Regions from separate parts of the Tardiphaga sp. 20_F10_N6_6 genome, predicted to be linked through region 2. Evidence: riboswitches for the same ligand, from Rfam matches in the RefSeq annotation. Region 2 holds a riboswitch; the other holds the start of a gene.

Region 1 (9,333 bases), 1.1 Mb from region 2:
ATCGTCAAAGACTGAAAGCCGATCGCCTTCAGCGCTTCCTCCACTTCGCCTTTGGTACGCGGATAGAGCAGCTTTGAGCGCGCATTGGCACCCACCGACGAATTGAGCGCGAAACGGCTAGCGCCGTGCTTGCGCGCCAGCCGGGCGACTTCAAGCGGGTAATCATGATCCACAACGCGAAACGCCTGATCCGAGCCGGCCTTGGCGCGCGTCGTCCCGAGCGCACAGATCACGCCATCGACATCCCACCAGTCGGCCTCGGCTGGCAGCCGATTAAAATCGACCAGCGGGTTGTCGAGCCTCGCATGCGCCGCGAGCGGCCGCCGCGTCGGCGCAACGATGCGCGTGATCCGACTGTCGGCGAGCGCTTTGGCGATGACATGGCGGCCGACAAGGCCGGTGGCGCCGACCACGAGGATGCGGGTCATGATCTTCTCCGACGTGGAAACGGCCTGAACCGTGAGGTTCAGGCCGTTTCGTTGCGTTTAAACCCGTGCCGTTAGTTCAGCTGCCGCTTCGGCACCGGCGCCTCGAACTCAGCGATCTCCGCGGTCCGGGCCGGCTTGCCGTTGAAGGTCAGGACGTTGCCGGCGGCGCTTATGTCGACATGGTCGCCGTCCTTGACGTCGCCGGCGAGGATCATCTCGGCCAGCGGATCCTGGACGTTGCGCTGGATCACGCGCTTGAGGGGACGGGCGCCGTAAGCGGGGTCCCAGCCCTTGTCGGCGAGCCAGTCGCGGGCATCGTCGTGCAGCACCAGCGTGATCTTGCGATCTTCCAGCAGCTTGGTGAGCCGCGCAAACTGGATCTGGACGATTCGGCCCATTTCGCTCTTCTGCAAGCGGTGGAACAGGATGATCTCATCGACGCGATTCAGGAATTCCGGCCGGAAATGGGCGCGGACATTGCCCATCACCAGGTCGCGCACCGCTGACGTATCCTCGCCCTCGGGCTGGTTGACCAGGAATTCCGAACCGAGATTCGACGTCATGATGATCAGAGTATTGCGGAAATCGACAGTGCGGCCCTGACCATCGGTCAGACGACCATCGTCGAGCACCTGCAGCAGCACGTTGAACACATCTGGATGTGCCTTCTCGACTTCGTCGAACAGAACGACCTGATAGGGCCGCCGCCGCACAGCTTCGGTCAGCGCGCCGCCCTCATCGTAGCCGACATAGCCCGGAGGCGCGCCGATCAGGCGTGAGACCGAGTGCTTCTCCATATATTCGGACATGTCGAGACGAACCATCGCGGTGTCATCGTCAAACAGGTACGACGCCAGCGCCTTGGTCAGCTCGGTCTTGCCGACGCCGGTGGGGCCGAGGAACATGAACGAGCCGATCGGCCGGTTCGGATCCTGCAGGCCTGCCCGCGACCGACGCACCGCCGTCGCCACAGCACGCACGGCTTCGGCCTGGCCGACGACGCGCTCGCCGAGGCTCAGCTCCATCCGCAACAGCTTGTCCTTCTCGCCTTCGAGCATCTTGTCGACCGGCACGCCGGTCCAGCGCGAAACAACCTGCGCGATGTGATTGGCGGTGACCGCCTCTTCCATCATCTCGGAATTCTCGTTGGCTTCGATATCGGCCAGACGCTTTTCAAGATCGGGAATCCGGCCATAGGCCAGCTCACCGGCGCGCTGATATTCGCCGCGGCGCTGCGCATCGGCCAATTCAAGGCGCAAGCCATCGAGCTCGCTCTTGAGCTTCTGCGCATTCGACAGCTTGTTCTTCTCGGCCGACCAGCGCTGGGTGAGCGCGGCCGATTTCTCTTCGAGCTCGGCGAGTTCCTTCTTGAGCGTTTCGAGCCTGCTCTTCGAGCCTGCATCGGTTTCCTTGCCAAGCGCCTCCTGCTCGATCTTGAGCCGGATGATCTCGCGGTCCATCGAATCGAGTTCTTCGGGCTTGGAATCGACCTGCATCTTCAATCGCGCCGAAGCCTCGTCCATCAGGTCGATGGCTTTATCCGGCAAAAAGCGATCAGTGATGTAGCGGTTCGACAGCGTCACGGCAGCGACCAGCGCAGAGTCCGTGATGCGGACGCCGTGATGCTGTTCGTATTTGTCCTTGAGGCCGCGCAGGATCGAGACGGTGTCTTCCACAGTCGGCTCAGCCACGAAGATCGGCTGGAAACGCCGCGCCAGCGCCGCGTCCTTCTCCACATGCTTGCGATATTCATCGAGCGTGGTGGCGCCGATGCAATGCAATTCGCCGCGGGCGAGCGCAGGCTTCAGCAGGTTGGACGCATCCATCGCGCCATCGCCCTTGCCGGCGCCGATCAGCTGATGCATTTCGTCGATGAACAGGATGATGCCGCCCTCGGCCGAGGTCACCTCGCCGAGCACCGCCTTCAGCCGTTCCTCGAACTCGCCGCGATATTTCGCGCCAGCGATGAGCGCACCGAGATCGAGCGACAGCAGGCTCTTGTCCTTCAGGCTCTCCGGCACGTCGCCATTGAGGATGCGCAGCGCGAGACCTTCGACGATGGCGGTCTTGCCGACGCCGGGTTCGCCGATCAGCACGGGATTGTTCTTGGTTCGCCGCGACAATACCTGAATCGTGCGGCGGATTTCCTCGTCGCGGCCAATCACCGGGTCGAGCTTGCCATCACGCGCAGCCTGGGTCAGGTCGCGGGCATATTTCTTCAACGCGTCATAAGCGTTTTCGGCCGTGGCGGAATCCGCCGTGCGGCCCTTGCGCAGCGCATTGATCGCGGCATTGAGATTTTGCGGCGTGACGCCGCCCTTGTTGAGCAGGCTGCCGGCCTCCGAATCCTTGTCGAGCGCCAGCGCAAGCAGCAGCCGCTCCACGGTGACGAAACTGTCGCCGGCTTTTTCGGCGGCCTTTTCGGCGGCATCGAAAGCGCGCGCGGTCGCCGGCGCCAGATAGACCTGCCCGGCCCCTGCGCCCGAGACCTTGGGCATCTTGCCCAGCTCGGTTTCCGTCGCCTTCAGGATGGCGCGGGAGTTGCCGCCGGCGCGGTCGATCAGGCCACCGGCCAGACCTTCGCTGTCGTCCAGCAGGACTTTCAGAATGTGCAGCGGCGAGAATTGCTGATGTCCCTCGCGCACGGCCAGTGACTGCGCCGACTGGATGAAGCCGCGCACCCGTTCGGTGTATTTCTCAATATTCATTGTGTGTTGTCCCTCGGCCTGCCCTGTCCGCCTCGAAAGCACGGATGGGGCATCTTCATTGGGTATCCGCAGGCCGCATTGATGGTGGTCAACCGGCTGCGGTCGTCGCTGGCGTCAAAACCAGCTTGATGCAAATGTGGGCAGCCAGTTCCCGAAACGGAAGGGGTCCGCATAAAATTCCAATCGGCCAGGCGATGGCGCCGCGGGCCCAAATCTCTTAAGACCGGAACCATGCCAGAACAGTCTTACGCCAGCGTTGCCAGCATCTACCGCTATCCGGTGAAGGGCCTGACGCCCGAGCCTCTGGAACAAGTCACGCTGAAGCCCGGTCAGACCCTGCCGGCCGACCGGCGCTATGCCATCGAGAACGGCCCGATCGGGTTCGACCCGGCAGCACCGCAATATTTTCCCAAGACCCAGTTTCTGATGCTGATGCGCAACGAGCGCCTGGCGGCGCTCCGCAGCCACTACGACGACGCCAGCCATACGCTGACAATCCGGCAGGACAATCTAGCGGTGGCGCGAGCCGACCTGCAGACGACCGAAGGACGTGCAGAGATCGAAGCGTTCTTCGCGAAGAATTTTGCCGATGAATTGCGCGGACCACCCAGGGTGTTGTTCGCGGACGGCCATAGCTTTTCGGATGTGCCGCGCAAGGTGGTGTCGATCATCAACCTCGCCAGCGTCAAAGATCTCGAAAAGGCCGTCGGACAGCCGGTGCATCCGCTACGCTTTCGCGGCAACGTGCATGTAGCGGGCTGGCCGGCCTGGCATGAATTCGACCTGATCGATCGGACGCTCGCTATCGGCAGCACCCGGTTCAAAGTGGTGAAGCGCATCGTCCGCTGTGCAGCGACCAATGTCGATCCGGATACGGCCGCACGAGATCTGACGATTCCGAAAACGCTGCTGCAGACCTATGGTCATGCCGATTGCGGAATTTACGCTGAGGTCATCACCGGCGGCACGATCACCGCCGGCGATAAGATCGTCGTCGCAGAATAGACGAACTCAGCTCGTCGGCATCACGTAGGCGTAAACGCGACCACGCGAATACACCGACTCGGCGACGCGGTTGCCGTGATTGCCGGAGACGATGATCGGATTGCCCTTGGCATCGACGCCGGAGACGACACCGACATGACCGCCGCGACGACCGCGCGACATCACGGCGATGGCGCCGACCTGCGGACCGGAGATGCGCTGGCCATAGCTCGAGAACGAGCGCGCCATATCAGACCCGGTGCCTTGATGGCCGGTGCGCTTCAATACGAGGTTCATGAACGCTGCGCACCACAAGCGACCGCGCGCCGTCGGATTGCCGCGGCCGATGAAGCTGCGCGCTGCATCGACGATGCCCGAACCGCCGAAGCCGCCGGAAGGCTGGTTCATGCTTGCATTGGCGTTATTGAAATTTGTGGAGTCGCCGAACGAAGGCGCCTGCTGTTCGACTCGGGCACTGCGCCGTGCATACCGCGCGCGATGCCGCGTGCTGTGTGTGTACTTGCCGACGTGGTGCGAATGACGCGAAGCGCCGTGATGAGGACGTGCCGACGCGGGAGAGACTGACGCGAGAACTGCCGCCGAACACACCGCAAGAGCCGAGATGCGAAGTGCACGGCGATACGCAAAGAACTGAACCATACCGAATTTTTCCTCTTAACACCCCCGAACCCCATCGGCCCAAATACGCGGGCCAACAATCGGGACGGGCGTGGTAACGAAGTTGGTATGGCGATAACAAGACCTAGAACGGTTCAAGTGACGATTTTTTAACGGCGACATCGGAGTGAATCGCTTCAACTTCAACGGACGCCATACGTATAGACATAGCAGCCACCCATTCGACAGAATGGGCGCTTATATTACCTATTCGAATTAGCTTTTACGCACATCTTTGGCGTGTATCGCAGGCCGACACACGGCGTGAAAAACCGCATCAAATGCGGTATTTCTGTTTCCATCAGGCAGAAATCTACACGCGATCAGGGTTGCGCCGATTTACTCGCGCGGCTCAGCAGGAAAACGCCCTGCTCCCCGAACATGTTCCAGAACCACCACGGCGCATTGAGGCGCAGCGGACGGCCATAGAGATCGAGCGCAACGGCGCGCTCCATCTTCACGTTGATCTCGTCGCACAGCTGCACGAAGTCCTTGATGGTGCAGAAGTGAATGTTCGGCGTGTCGTACCACGTCGCCGGCAGATTCTCCGTACGTGGCATGCGGCCGCCGACAAGCAACTGCACGCGCATTTTCCAGAAGCCGAAATTCGGAAACGACACGATCGCGCTGCGGCCGATGCGCAGCAGATTTTCCAGCACGACGCGCGGCTGCCGCGTCGCCTGCAGCGTCTGCGACAGGATCACGTAGTCGAACGCATCGTCGGGATAGTTGATCAAGTCCGTATCGGCGTCGCCCTGCACCACGGCAAGACCCTTGCCGACGCAGCGGTTGACGCCTTCGCGCGACAATTCGATGCCGCGGCCGTCAATGCCGCGGCTTTCCAGCAGCTGCAGCAGATCGCCATCGCCGCAGCCCACGTCGAGCACCTTCGAGCCCGGCTTGATCATCTCCGCAACCAGGAGGTGATCGCCGCGATAGTCCTGCGTGCCGCGCGGCGCCGGCGTCGCCACCGCAGAGTTCAGCGGCAAGGTCTGTTGTGGAAACGCCATCTCTATGTCCCCGTAACCGGCAGGCCGCGCACGGAGGCTGCGGAGTTCAGAAATGCACCGGCGATATCGAGGAACTCGGGCACGTCGAGCAGGAAGGCATCATGACCCTTGTCGGTTTCGATCTCCGCAAAGGACACGCGGACGCCGCCGGCATTCAGCGCGTGCACGACATCGCGCGATTCTGCCGTCGGGAACAGCCAGTCGGATGTGAACGACATCAGACAGAAACGCGTCTGCGTATCGCGAAACGCTTCCGCAAGCTTGCCGTTGTGGTCGGCTGCGATATCGAAATAGTCCATCGCACGCGTCAGATAGAGATAGGAGTTGGCATCGAAGCGCTCGACGAAGGACGAGCCCTGATAGCGCAGATAGCTCTCGACCTGAAAATCCGCATCGAAGGAGAATGTCGGCAACTCCCTGTCCTGCATGCGGCGGCCGAACTTGCGGTGCAAGGCGGCATCCGACAGATAGGTGATATGCGCGGCCATCCGCGCGACGCCGAGGCCGCGATGCGGATGTGTGCCTTCCTCGAAATAACGCCCGCCGCGCCAATCGGGATCGGCCATCACGGCCTGACGACCCAATTCGTGGAACGCGATGTTCTGCGCCGAGTGCCGCGTGCTGCAGGCAACCGCCAGCGCGGAGAACACGCGCTCCGGATAGGCCGCGGTCCATTGTAGCGTCTGCATACCGCCCATGGAGCCGCCGACGACGCAAAACAACTGACCGATACCGAGACTGTCGATCAGCATCGCCTGCGCACGCACCATGTCGGGAATGGTGATGACCGGAAAATCCAGTCCCCAGATCTTGCCGGTGGCAGCATTGGTCGAGGCCGGACCGGTCGAGCCCATGCAGCCGCCGAGCACATTCGAACAGATGATGAAGTAGCGGTCGGTATCGAGTGCCTTGCCGGGGCCGACCAGCGTCTGCCACCAGCCGGGCTTGCCGGTGATCGGATTGATATTGGCGACGTGCTGGTCGCCGGTCAAAGCGTGGCAGACCAGGATGGCATTGGATTTGTCGGCGTTGAGCGTTCCGTAGGTCTGATAGGCGATCTGGAACGGGGCGAGGTCGACGCCGCAATCGAGCCGCAGCGGCTGATCCATGCCAAAACCCGCGACCAGCGAGGTCGGATGATCGGCTTCGTGTCCACGCTCATCGGGGCGGACAACCGGACTCTTCACCAGTTCGACATTTACCATCTTGATACCGGCCTCCTCAGGAGGTTCTCAAACCAAAACCGGAATCAGGCCATAAAAAACCCGGCCTGAACAAATAGCTCGGCCGGGATCAAACTGTCCCCGGCCTGTTTAGCGAGTTGTTTAACGTGGCTGCAAGCCGGCCGGCTCAAATGACCACGGAAGAGACCAGAAACTAGTCCCACACCCGCCTGCCGTCAATATGGGCATACCCCGGTCAAATTGCCCAACTGCCCTGCGGCCAAATCTTCCATGTTTTCTTTGCTTTCCGGCACCGTCTTACCTAATCAATGGCCGTGCCCGCCGGCTCCCCGGAGCCGGCCCGGCAAGCTCGACGGGACCTATCACGCCTCCCGTCCCGAAGGTTTTGAACATGTCGAAATTACCACCCGCCCCGCCCTCGCTGGATGAACTGCGCAAAGAGATCGACAGCATCGACGCGCAGGTTCACGCCCTGTTGATGCAGCGCGGCGACATCATCGACCGGCTGATTTCGGTGAAGCAGACCCAGGAGGTCGGCTCGGCCTTCCGGCCGGCGCGCGAGGCCGACATGATGCGCCGTCTGGTGCAGCGCCATCGCGGCATCCTGCCGATCGACACCGTCGAGAGCATCTGGCGGGTGATCATCTCGACTTTCACTTACGTTCAGGCGCCGTTCTCGGTGCATGCGGATCTGTCGCTCGGCGAGAGCGCGATGCGGGATTCCGCGCGCTTTCATTTCGGCTTCACGGTGCCTTACGTCGCGCATTTCAGCGCCGCCGCAGCGGTCGAGGCCGTGGCCAAGTCCAAGGGCGATCTCGCGCTGGTCTCGGCGACGTCCAGCCGCACGCCGTGGTGGATCCCGCTGGAAGCCCTGGGCGCGCCGAAGATCATCGCACGCCTGCCGTTCATTGAACGCGCCGACCATCCGGCCGCATTGCCGGTGTTCGTGGTGTCACGCGTCGCCGACAGCGCCATGGTGACCGAAGTCGAGATGTGGAGCGTGCGGGTGTCAGGCTGGAATGCCGAGACCGCGCGCGCGCTGTCGCCGCTGGCCGAAATCGTCGCCGTGCCGGATACCGCCTTTGACGGCGCCGCGCTGCTGATCTCGATCACATCGGCCTCAAACCTCGACACGATCAAGTCGGCGCTGATCGAAGCCGGCGCCTCGGTGCGCTCCACGGCCCTCGTCGGCAGCCACGCAACCCGCTATACCGTGGCCGCCAGCGACGCACCGCGTTCGTAAGCCAATCTGACGTTCTGGAGTTGAAGATGTCCCGTCCTGTGCCGAAGCCCGGCATTCTCGATATCGCGCCCTACACCCCTGGCAAGAGCCCGGTGGTGGAGCCCGGCCGCAAGACCTACAAGCTGTCGGCCAACGAGACCCCGTTCGGTCCGTCGGCGCGCGCCAAGGACGCCTTCGCCACCGCTGTCGCGCATCTCGAGGATTATCCGGAAGGCACGTCGAAGGTGCTGCGCGAGGCGCTCGGCCACCGCTTCGGCCTCGATCCCGCGCAGATCATCTGCGGCGCCGGCTCCGACGAAATTCTCAACCTGATTGCGCATGTCTATCTCGGCCCCGGCGACGAGGCGATTTCGACCGCGCACGGCTTCCTGGTCTACCCGATCGCCACGCAGGCGAACGGCGCCACCAATGTGGTCGCTCCGGAAACCAACTTCACCTGCAACGTCGACGCGATCCTGAACTGCGTCACGCCGCGCACCAAGCTGGTGTGGCTGGCCAATCCGAACAATCCGACCGGCACCTATCTGCCGTCCTCCGAGATCAAGCGCCTGCGCGCCGGCCTGCCGGAGCACGTGCTGCTGGTGCTCGACGCCGCATACTGGGATTACGTGACCAAGGGCGACTACGACAACGGCCTGGAGCTGGCGAAGACCACCGAGAATACCGTCGCCACCTACACCTTCTCGAAGGTGCACGGCCTGGCCGCCTTGCGGATCGGCTGGATGTTCGGCCCTGCGCACATCGTCGATGCGATGAACCGGATTCGTGGGCCGTTCAACGTCTCGGCGCCGGCGATGATGGCCGCGGTGGGGGCGATCGAGGACACCGGCCATGTCGAGATGTCGCGCACATACACCGCCAAGTGGATCGGCATCCTGACCGAGGAAATCACCAAGCTCGGCATCGAGGTGACGCCAAGCGTGGCCAATTTCCTGCTGATGCATTTTCCGGCGACCGGCAAGACCGCAGCAGATGCCGATGCGTTCCTGACCAGGCGCGGGCTGGTGCTGCGCGCCGTGACCAATTACGGCCTGCCGAACTCGCTGCGTATGACCATCGGCACCGAGGAAGCCAACAGGCTGGTGATCGAGACGCTGC
Region 2 (9,333 bases):
GACCTCACCGCGCATGACTGCATCAATATCCGTCTGCCGACCATGGGCGGCCTCTATGCGTGGGAGTTCGAGAAGCGCGGGCGCGCCTTGAAAGTGCGCGTCGATGGCCAGATCGTGTTCAACAACATGTCGCTGCGCCACAAGGCGGTGCTGAACGGACTGGGGCTGGCCTATTTGCCGGAGGATCGCGTGCGCGATCACATTGCCTCAGGCCGGCTTGTTCAAGTGCTTGACGATTGGTGCCAACCGTTCTCGGGTTATCACCTTTATTATCCGAGCCGCCGACAGCCGACATCTGCATTCGCGGCGCTGGTTGAAGCGCTGCGTTACCGTGGCTGATCAACGGTTGTCGTGTTCCAGCGCCTCAATCCGAACGTGATTAAAGCAAAATCGCACATCGTGAAAAGTTCCTGAATCAATTTGGGCAATGCTGTGTCTTAAGCGCGACGCGGTCGCCAAAGCTGCCTTTTTCGTTTGAAGCGCTGTTGCACGCGTGTGACAGCAATCACTGCGTAATAGTCTAGGTTGCCTTTCGTCATCCCCCGTCGGGATTGAGAAGGAACACCTGATGAAGAAGCTTCTACTGTCTACCGCTGCTCTGGCCCTCGTCGCTTTGGCCGCTCCGGCGTCCGCTGCTGACCTGGCTGCGCGCCCTTACACCAAGGCTCCGGCCTATGCTCCGGCTGCTCCGATCTACAACTGGACCGGTTTCTACATCGGCGGTCACATCGGCGGCGCGTTCCCGGGCAACGACAACAACCTGCTCGGCGGCAGCAATGACGGCACGTTCATGGGCGGTGTGCAGGGTGGTTACGACTACCAGTTCGCGCCGAACTGGGTGTTCGGTCTCGAAGCCAATTACAGCTTCCTCTCCACCAGCAGCAACTTCGACAATCGCGGCCTCGGTTCGGTCACCGGTCGTGTTGGTTACACTTGGGGTCCAGCACTGCTCTACGTGAAGGGCGGTTACGCATGGGCTGACTCGCGCTTCACCAACGGCTTTGCCGGCGACGGCGGCCGCGATGGCTACACGGTTGGCGGCGGTCTCGAATACCTGTTCACCCAGAACTGGTCGGGCAAGGTCGAGTACCAGTATTACGACTTCGGCAACGTCAACTTCATCACGCCGACCCTCGCCGTTGGCGGTTTCAAGAACGACGAGCACACGATCAAGGCCGGCCTGAACTATCGCTTCAATCTGGGCAACTTCGGCGCAGGCTTCGTTCAGTAAGCCTGACGATCTATCGTCTACTTCGTCTCCAGAAAAAACTTAGGCCCGCAGCAATGCGGGCCTTTTTTCTTTCTCGGCCACGATGACCGGCGGTGCGTGTCAGACCTTGAAGTGCTTCGACAGCTTCAGGCTCTGGCCCTGATAATTCGAACCGATGCGCTGGCCGTAGAGGGCATCCGGACGATCCAGCATACGCTCATAGACGAGACGACCAACGATCTGGCCGTGTTCGAGAATGAACGGAACTTCGCGCGAGCGCACTTCCAGCACGGCGCGCGAGCCCTTGCCGCCGGCGCCATCATGACCGAAACCGGGATCGAAGAAGCCGGCATAGTGGACGCGGAATTCGCCGACCAGCGGATCGAACGGCACCATTTCGGCGGCGTAGTCCGGCGGCACCTGCACGGCTTCCTTGGAGGCGAGAATGTAGAACTCGCCGGGATCGAGGATCAGCGCGCCGTCCTTGCGCGCCGAGATCGGCTCCCAGAATTCATTGACGCTGTAGCCACCGCGACGATCGATATCGACCACGCCGGTATGACGCTTGGCGCGGTAGCCGACGAAGCCCGAGGCGTTCTCGCCCGACAGATCGACCGACAGTGCGAGGCCATTGTTGAGATCGGCCGTGTCGCTGTCGACCAGCGGCTCTTGCGCGTGAAGCTCTTCCAGCGCTTCCGTATCGAGCACGGCATCGCCGACACGGAAACGGACCTGCGACAGGCGCGAGCCTTCGCGCAGCAATACCGGGAATGTCTTCGGGCTGATCTCGGCATAAAGCGGCCCGTGATAGCCCGCACCGATCACATCGAACCGCCTGGTGCCATCAGCGATCACCCGCGTGAACACGTCGAGGCGCCCCGTGGAGCTCTTCGGATTGGCGGCCGCGAAGATGTTCGGCGGCAGCGCCAGGCTCTCGATCAACGGCACGATGTAGACGCAGTTGGTTTCGAGCACCGCACCGTCCGACAGGTCGATCTCGTGCAGCTTCAACTCGTCGATGCGTTCGGCGACCGTCGAATTCGGCCCCGGCAGGAAGCTGGCGCGCACGCGATAGGCGATGGAGCCAAGCCGCAGATCCAGGCTGGCGGGCTGAATCTGGCTCTCGACGAAGGGATATTCCGGCAGGATCAGGCCGGCATCGGCCATCGCAGCAATCATGCGGTCGGGCAGAATTCCATCGGCATCGGGGGCAAGCGTAAACGGCACAGGTCTCGTCCTTCGGTCGTCCTTCAGCGAGAATACACTGAAAAATAGCGACTTTATCGGTTATCTCAGCCCCGCCTTGACGAAAAGGGCAAGCGGGAATATGCACATCGTTATCCCGTGGTGATTTGAGCCGGCCGGCTTGCAGCCACGTAAAATAAGTCGCTAAACAGGCCGGGGACACATGTCCTTCCAGCATGCGATCCCGGCCTGAGGACGTCCGTCCAGGCCGGTTTTTTGTGCCCGTATTACGCGGGTACGTTGGAGGTCACATGTCTACGAAGTCCTATCGCCCCGAAACCCGGCTCGTTCATTCGGGCGCGCTGCGCTCGCAATTCAACGAGACGTCCGAAGCCCTCTTCCTCACGCAGGGCTTCATCTACGAGACCGCTGAAGCCTGCGAGGCGCGGTTCAAGGGCGAAGATCCCGGTTTCATCTATTCGCGCTTTTCGAATCCGAATACGTCGATGTTCGAGAGCCGCATGATCGACCTCGAAGGTGCGGAGGCCGCACGCTCGACGGCCACCGGCATGGCCGCCGTGACCACCGCCATTCTCGCGCCGCTGCGCATGGGCGATCACGTCGTCGCCGCCAAGGCACTGTTCGGCTCCTGTCGCTACGTCATCGAAGAGCTGCTGCCGCGCTATGGCATCGAGTTCACCCTCGTCGACGGCCTCGACCTCGACCAGTGGCAGAAGGCAATGCGCCCGAACACCAAGTCGCTGTTCCTGGAAAGTCCGACCAATCCGACGCTCGACGTGCTCGACGTATCAGCCATCGCTGACATCGCCCATGCCGGCGGTGCGCGACTGATTGTCGATAACGTGTTCGCGACGCCGCTCTGGCAGAGCCCGCTCGCGCTCGGTGCAGATGTCGTCGTGTATTCGGCGACCAAGCATATCGACGGACAGGGCCGCTGCCTCGGCGGCATCATCCTGTCGTCGAAGGACTTCATCGACGAGCATATTCACAACTATCTGCGCCAGACCGGCCCCTCGATCTCACCGTTCAATGCGTGGACGCTGGTGAAGGGACTGGAGACGCTGGCGATCCGTGTCGAACGGCAGACGCAGACCGCGGCTGCCATCGCAGACGTGCTGGCCCAGCATCCGAAGATTTCGCGGCTGATCTATCCGGGCCGCGAGGATCATCCGCAGGCGGCAACGGTGAAGAAGCAGATGCGTGCGGGATCGACGCTGATCGGCTTCGAGGTGAAGGGCGGCAAGGCAGCGGCGTTCCGCGTCCTCAACGAGCTGAAAGTGGCTCGTATCTCGAACAATCTCGGCGATGCAAAGAGCCTCGTCACGCATCCAGCGACGACGACGCATCAGCGTCTGCCGCTCGAAGCACGGCTTGAACTCGGGATCACGGAAGGCTTCATCCGCTTCTCGGCCGGCCTCGAGCATCGTGACGATCTGATCGAGGATCTCGAAGCGGCACTGGCGAAGGCGTAGCCAATCTCTCCATCGTCATTGCGAGGAGCACTTGCGACGAAGCAATCCAGACTTTCTTTCAAGCAAGACTGGATTGCTTCGCTCCGCGAAAATCGCCGAAGGCGAATTTCGCGGGCTCGCAATGACGGCTGAGAGGCATTCGCCCCTCTTCGAACTTACAGCGGCTTCTGCGCCTGCTGAATCTGCGGCTCGTTGATGCCGAGCTTCACCTGGCCGACCGACTTGATGATGTTGTCGCCAAGCAACTGCGCGAAGCAGGCATAGCCCCAGTCGTTCATATGCAGGCCGTCGGCAATGACGAAGCTGTCGAACGACATCTGCTGGCCTTCGTGCCATTCCTTCATCACTTCGAAGCGCGGGAAGATGCCGACCTTGCGCAGTTCGGCCACCTTGTGCAGCAGCGAAACCATCTTGCTGGTGCCTTCCGGCCGCGTATTCACCAGCGGCGAATATTGCGGATCGACCAGCACCAGATCGGCGCCGGCTGCCTGAATGCGGGCGACGCCGTCTTCCACCATCTTGCCGGTTTCGCCGGGATCGAGATTGCGCAGCACCGCATTGGTGCCGACCTGCCAGATCACGAGATCAGGCTTCGAATTGATCACTTCGCTCTGCAGCCGCGCCATCATTTCCGGCGCATCTTCGCCGCCCTTGCCGCGGTTGAGCACGGTGATGTTGGCCGACGGGTAAGCACGATGCAGCTGCGCTGCAAGGCGGTTCGGATAGGTGAATTCGGGCGCCGTCGAACCGTAGCCTTCGGTAGAGGACGAGCCGAACGCAACGATGACCACGGGCTTGCCGGCCACGAGCTTGCTGGCCACATGCGGCAGCGCGCCCATCGCCTTCATGCCGCCTTTCGGTGTACGGCAGGGGACGCGGCTCAAGATATCGGTCGCGGTCTTTGCGACTTCCTTGACCCTGTCGATGGCTTTCGCAGCGACGCCCCTCTTCGCGGCGTCCGCGGGATCATTCGCCGCAACGCCCTGGTCGGCGCCCTTGCCGTCGGCCGGGGCGGCCTGCGCCGCTTCCGCGTGAGCGACGGACGATGAGATCGGGAGCGCGAAGGTCGTGGAAGCAGCAAAGGCAGCGACGACAGCAAAGCGAGACAAATGGCCGACGAAACTCATTAACGCTGAATCCTCAAATCCGCTGCTTTGATCTTGGCCGCATCGACGACAAAGGTCGAAAGCGCCCGGCCAAGACAATCATGCACCCGCTTCGCCAGCTCCATGCCGGGCGACGCGCTGAACAGGTCAAAATCACCGCTCTCATTCCAGTGCCGCATGATGGCGAAACGGTCGAACAGCGGGACGTCGTGCTGCTGCGCCACCACACGCATATTATCTAGGTAGGCGGAGCCGGAAATCATCGTCTCCGTGCGCGGACTGTACTGCAGATTCATTAAAATGACGTCAGTTCCGGCCTTTTGCATGGCGGCAACGCCCTCATCCAGGGCGTTCCGGAAGTCGTCGGCGTCGGCCTGCTTCATGGCATCCACGGTTCCGGTCTGCCAGATCACCAGGTTCGGCTTCTTGTCCGTCACCAGCTGTTCCAGGGTCGGGGCCATTTCCTCGGCGGTCTTCTTGACCTGCAGCTCCAGTGCCACGTTCACCTCGACGCCCGGTAGCTTCTCCTTCAGATAGGCCTGCAGGCGGTTCGGATAGGCCGCGGAATGGTCGGAGACCCCGATCACCGAGGATCGGCTGCCAATGACCAGAATATCGAGCTTTCCGCCCGGTTTTGCCGCCGCCTCGACCTTGGGCAGGGTGCTTTCGGAGGTCAGGAGGTAGGCGGGAACCTCACAGGTATGCGCGGGCGGTTCGGCCCGGACAGGAGCCGCCACCAGCAGGCCAGCCAGCATCGTGAGCCGCAGAACGGCCTTCATGCTTCCCCTCCTGCGAGATCCGCGTCGGATCGTTTGGCGCGGGATCCGCCTTTGACAGTGACGCCCTTGTACCACGAAAACACCCAGGCGGCGGTTGACATAACAACTATGCCGAGGAAGCTGATCAAGGCATGCATGCCGGCTCCGCCGGCGACCTCAGCCAGCACGAAATGGCCGGCAAAGGCCAGGAACACCCCGATACAGAAGATTTCGAGCGAGTGCTGGCCGCACAGCACCATCGGCCGCAGCCAGACCGATTTCAGCCCCGGCCACTCCTTGGGCAGGAAACGGACTGTGAGCGCCGCCAGCGCCAGGAAGTGGGCGAAGCGCAGCACGTCGAGATCGGTCTTGTTGATGGGATACATCCACTGCTCGATGACCTTCGGCAGCAGATGGTGGATCTGCGGAATGTACCAGGTCAGCGTCACCCAGAACGCCGCCAGAAGATAGGCCACGCAGAGCCAGAGCGTGATGTTGGATGACAGTATCCGCGACATCCTGACGGCGCCGCCCAGCGCGCACCAGGCACCGAACACGAACAGCAATTGCCAGGCGAACGGATTGAAGGCCCAGACGCCATTCGGATAGGCCGTCAGATGCAGGTCGAATTCCCAGGTCAGCGCATAAAGACCGACCGACAGCGCCAGCGTGAGATCGGCGCGGCGGCGCATCAGCCAGAGGATCGGCGGCAGGAACAGCATGAGGACGATATAGAGCGGCAACACGTCCATGTTCACCGGGCGAAATTTCAGCAACAGCGCCTGAACGATGGTCACGTCAGGCTGTTTGAGAAAATCGAGAATCCCCATTTCCTCGGAATAAAGCGGGTTCTCGAACCGCGTCGCAACATAGGAGATTTCCGCGAGGAAGATCGTGAACAGGAAGACGTGGGCGACATAGATCTGCCAGACCCGCTTGAAGATGCGCGCGCTGGCAACCAGCGTGCCCTGCTCCTGCATCGCGCGGCCATAGACGAAAGCGGCGGTATAGCCGGAGATGAAGATGAAGATCTCGGTGGCGTCGCTGAAACCGTAATTACGGATCGTCAGCCAGGTCAGGATATTCGGCGGCAGGTGATCGATGAAGATCAGCCACAGCGCCAGCCCGCGAAACAGATCGAGGCGCAATTCGCGTTCGGTGCCTGCGACGGGAAACGACACGGCATCGGCACGCGTCGAGGCGCGCGACGCGGACACGTGGGAGGACGCATCTGCGTGGGGATGGCCGGCAATCGGGTCGGCAACAGAGGTCATTCAGCACCGCTCAACGGAAATCGTCGCATGATGAAAATCGACCGCCCCACACCACGCAGGCCATCTGCATGGGGCGATCCGTCACGTCATAGCCAAATCAGGGATCGATTATGGGGTAACTATGTTGAAACCGCGATGGGTTGCCGCCGTTCCGCGCAGCACTCCACGCCGATTTTCCCTGGATTTGGCCGGTAACGTGTTTTTCGCTATGCTTGCGACGCATTTTGAACGATGACACCGCCATGTACCGCGCCATCACACGACAGATCGAAGTCACCGTCGAACCGAATTTCATGCCTGAAAGCTCGTCGCAGGAGAAGCGACAGTTCTTCTGGTCCTATACGGTCGTCATCACCAATGCCGGCAAAGAGACCGTGCAGTTGAAGACCCGGCACTGGATCATCACCGATGCATCCGGCCGCATGCAGGAAGTGCGCGGCGAAGGCGTCGTCGGCGAGCAGCCCGTGCTCGGCCCCGGCGAACGTTTCGAATACACATCGCGCGTGCCGCTGCCGACAACGTCCGGCTTCATGGAAGGCACCTATCAGATGGTGACCGATACCGGCGAGCCGTTCGAGATCGACGTGCCGCTGTTTTCGCTGGACGGACCGGACGGAAAGCGCGTGCTGAATTAGCGGCTGAGGCTCGTTCTTTTCCCTCCCCCGCGCTTGCGTGGGGTCTGGCGGACGGTTCGTCCGCCATGGGTGGCCGGCCAAAGGCCGGTCGGGTGGGGGTGGCGCAACAAGCTCGGAGTGTGCGGAGATACCCCACCCCGGCCTATCGGCCGATCCTCCCCACTGCGCGGCTTCGCCGCTTGAGGGAGGGATATCGCGACCGCCTGCGCGTCTCAGCTTCTTCGAATGTCAAACAGCCACTGTTCTTCAGACATGCGTCATCGCCCCCATTGTTTGCGGCGCGGGGGCGCCGTCGTCTTTTGCATTCCCTGCCCCCTGTGAGAGGGCGTGCGGAACGCCGGGTGCCCGTTGCACCCTTGGGCCTGATGCGATGCGGTCTTCCGCAATCTAGAGTGCATCAGGACTTTCGGAGGCGCCGAGCGATTGCCCAGCGTTCCGCATGCGGTGTTTTTCGGTTGCTTGCACTTTGCCTCGACGAACGCTCCGATCGCGAATTAAAGTCCCAAGGCGATGGGAAGGGAGCCTCAAGCGACTAGGCCGAACGCGTTTTGACTTGGTCGTCCGTCACACTGTTCAGAGGGTCATTCCATCCGAAGGTCGGCCGTCTCCCTGCCAGTGGCAGTGCTGGCGCAGATCCGTCCTGCCCGAAGACAGACGTTCCCCATGAACCGCGTGACGCCGCATCTCCGGCGTCCACCGCATCCCACCCCGCGAACGTGACGATCGCGATCGCCCCTCTCGGTGGGGCAGGACGAGGGGAATATAAACCTGATGGGGATGTTGTCAACGGAGGATAGGAAAAAATGTTTGGGTGCTGTCTTGCGGCCCCACACCGTCATTCCGGGTTCGCGCTCTGCCGGCTGCGCCGGCGACGCACGCCCCGGAATGACGGTGGGAAAAACCTATTCCACGCCCGCTTCCTGCGGTGTGAACTCGTACACCGACGAACAGAACTCGCAGGTCACGACGACCTTGTCGTCCTTGACCATGTCGGCGCGGTCCTGCGGCTCGAAGCTCTTCAGCATGCCGGACACGGCATCGCGCGAACAGGAACACTCCGCGCGCAGCGGCGATGACGCGAAGACGCGGACGCCGCGCTCGTGAAACAGGCGATATAGCAGCCGCTCGCCGGACAGATCCGGATCGATCAGCTCGACATCCTCGACGGTGCCAATCAGCGACTGGCCCTCGACCCAGGCGTCATCTTCCGGCACAGCATCCACCTCCGCGCCCTCCGGCGCATCGCCGGCATGGAGGTCGCGCTGCACGCGCTCCGGCGCCTTCGGCAGGAACTGCAGCAGCATGCCGCCGGCGCGCCAGCGATGTGTCGGGCCGCCTTCCTCGCCGCTGCGCCATTCTTCGCCGACGGCGAGGCGCACCTTGGTCGGAATCTGTTCGGAGCGCAGGAAGTATTCATGCGCGGCATCTTCAAGCGTGCCGCCGTTCAACGCGACGAGCCCCTGATAGCGGCTCATATCCGCCCCCTGGTCGACGGTCATCGCCAGATGGCCCTTGCCGAGCAGCGCCGCGGTGCCGAGACCGGGCAAAAGGCGCTCGGCATCGAACCGCGCATAGGCGCGCATTTTATCCGGCGCGCGGAAGTCGACGATCATCAGCGACACCGGACCATCGGTCTGGGTCTGCAGGATGAAGCGGCCGTCGAATTTCAGCG

What was found. Region 2 has a riboswitch for S-adenosylmethionine ahead of AB7813_RS22160 (O-succinylhomoserine sulfhydrylase). Riboswitches for the same ligand answer to the same signal wherever they lie in the genome.
Region 1: it holds a riboswitch for S-adenosylmethionine, as region 2 does, so the genes downstream of both, metX (homoserine O-acetyltransferase MetX) here and AB7813_RS22160 (O-succinylhomoserine sulfhydrylase) in region 2, are expected to answer to the same signal.

What each region holds. Positions count from the first base shown of each region.
Region 1 covers NZ_CP197239.1:3,476,728-3,486,060, forward strand. Annotated here, with positions in the region: gene AB7813_RS16775 (NAD(P)H-binding protein) at 1-428, opposite strand, end outside; gene clpB (ATP-dependent chaperone ClpB) at 500-3,136, opposite strand; gene AB7813_RS16785 (MOSC domain-containing protein) at 3,368-4,141, shown strand; gene AB7813_RS16790 (TIGR02594 family protein) at 4,148-4,780, opposite strand; gene metW (methionine biosynthesis protein MetW) at 5,122-5,808, opposite strand; gene metX (homoserine O-acetyltransferase MetX) at 5,811-7,013, opposite strand; SAM riboswitch at 7,101-7,180, opposite strand; gene AB7813_RS16805 (chorismate mutase) at 7,384-8,235, shown strand; gene hisC (histidinol-phosphate transaminase) at 8,262-9,333, shown strand, end outside.
Region 2 covers NZ_CP197239.1:4,611,789-4,621,121, reverse strand. Annotated here, with positions in the region: gene AB7813_RS22175 (LysR family transcriptional regulator) at 1-339, shown strand, start outside; gene AB7813_RS22170 (outer membrane protein) at 569-1,231, shown strand; gene AB7813_RS22165 (2'-deoxycytidine 5'-triphosphate deaminase) at 1,331-2,437, opposite strand; SAM riboswitch at 2,545-2,624, shown strand; gene AB7813_RS22160 (O-succinylhomoserine sulfhydrylase) at 2,707-3,888, shown strand; gene AB7813_RS22155 (SGNH/GDSL hydrolase family protein) at 4,044-5,015, opposite strand; gene AB7813_RS22150 (SGNH/GDSL hydrolase family protein) at 5,015-5,773, opposite strand; gene AB7813_RS22145 (OpgC domain-containing protein) at 5,770-7,026, opposite strand; gene apaG (Co2+/Mg2+ efflux protein ApaG) at 7,269-7,661, shown strand; gene AB7813_RS22135 (Hsp33 family molecular chaperone) at 8,564-9,333, opposite strand, start outside.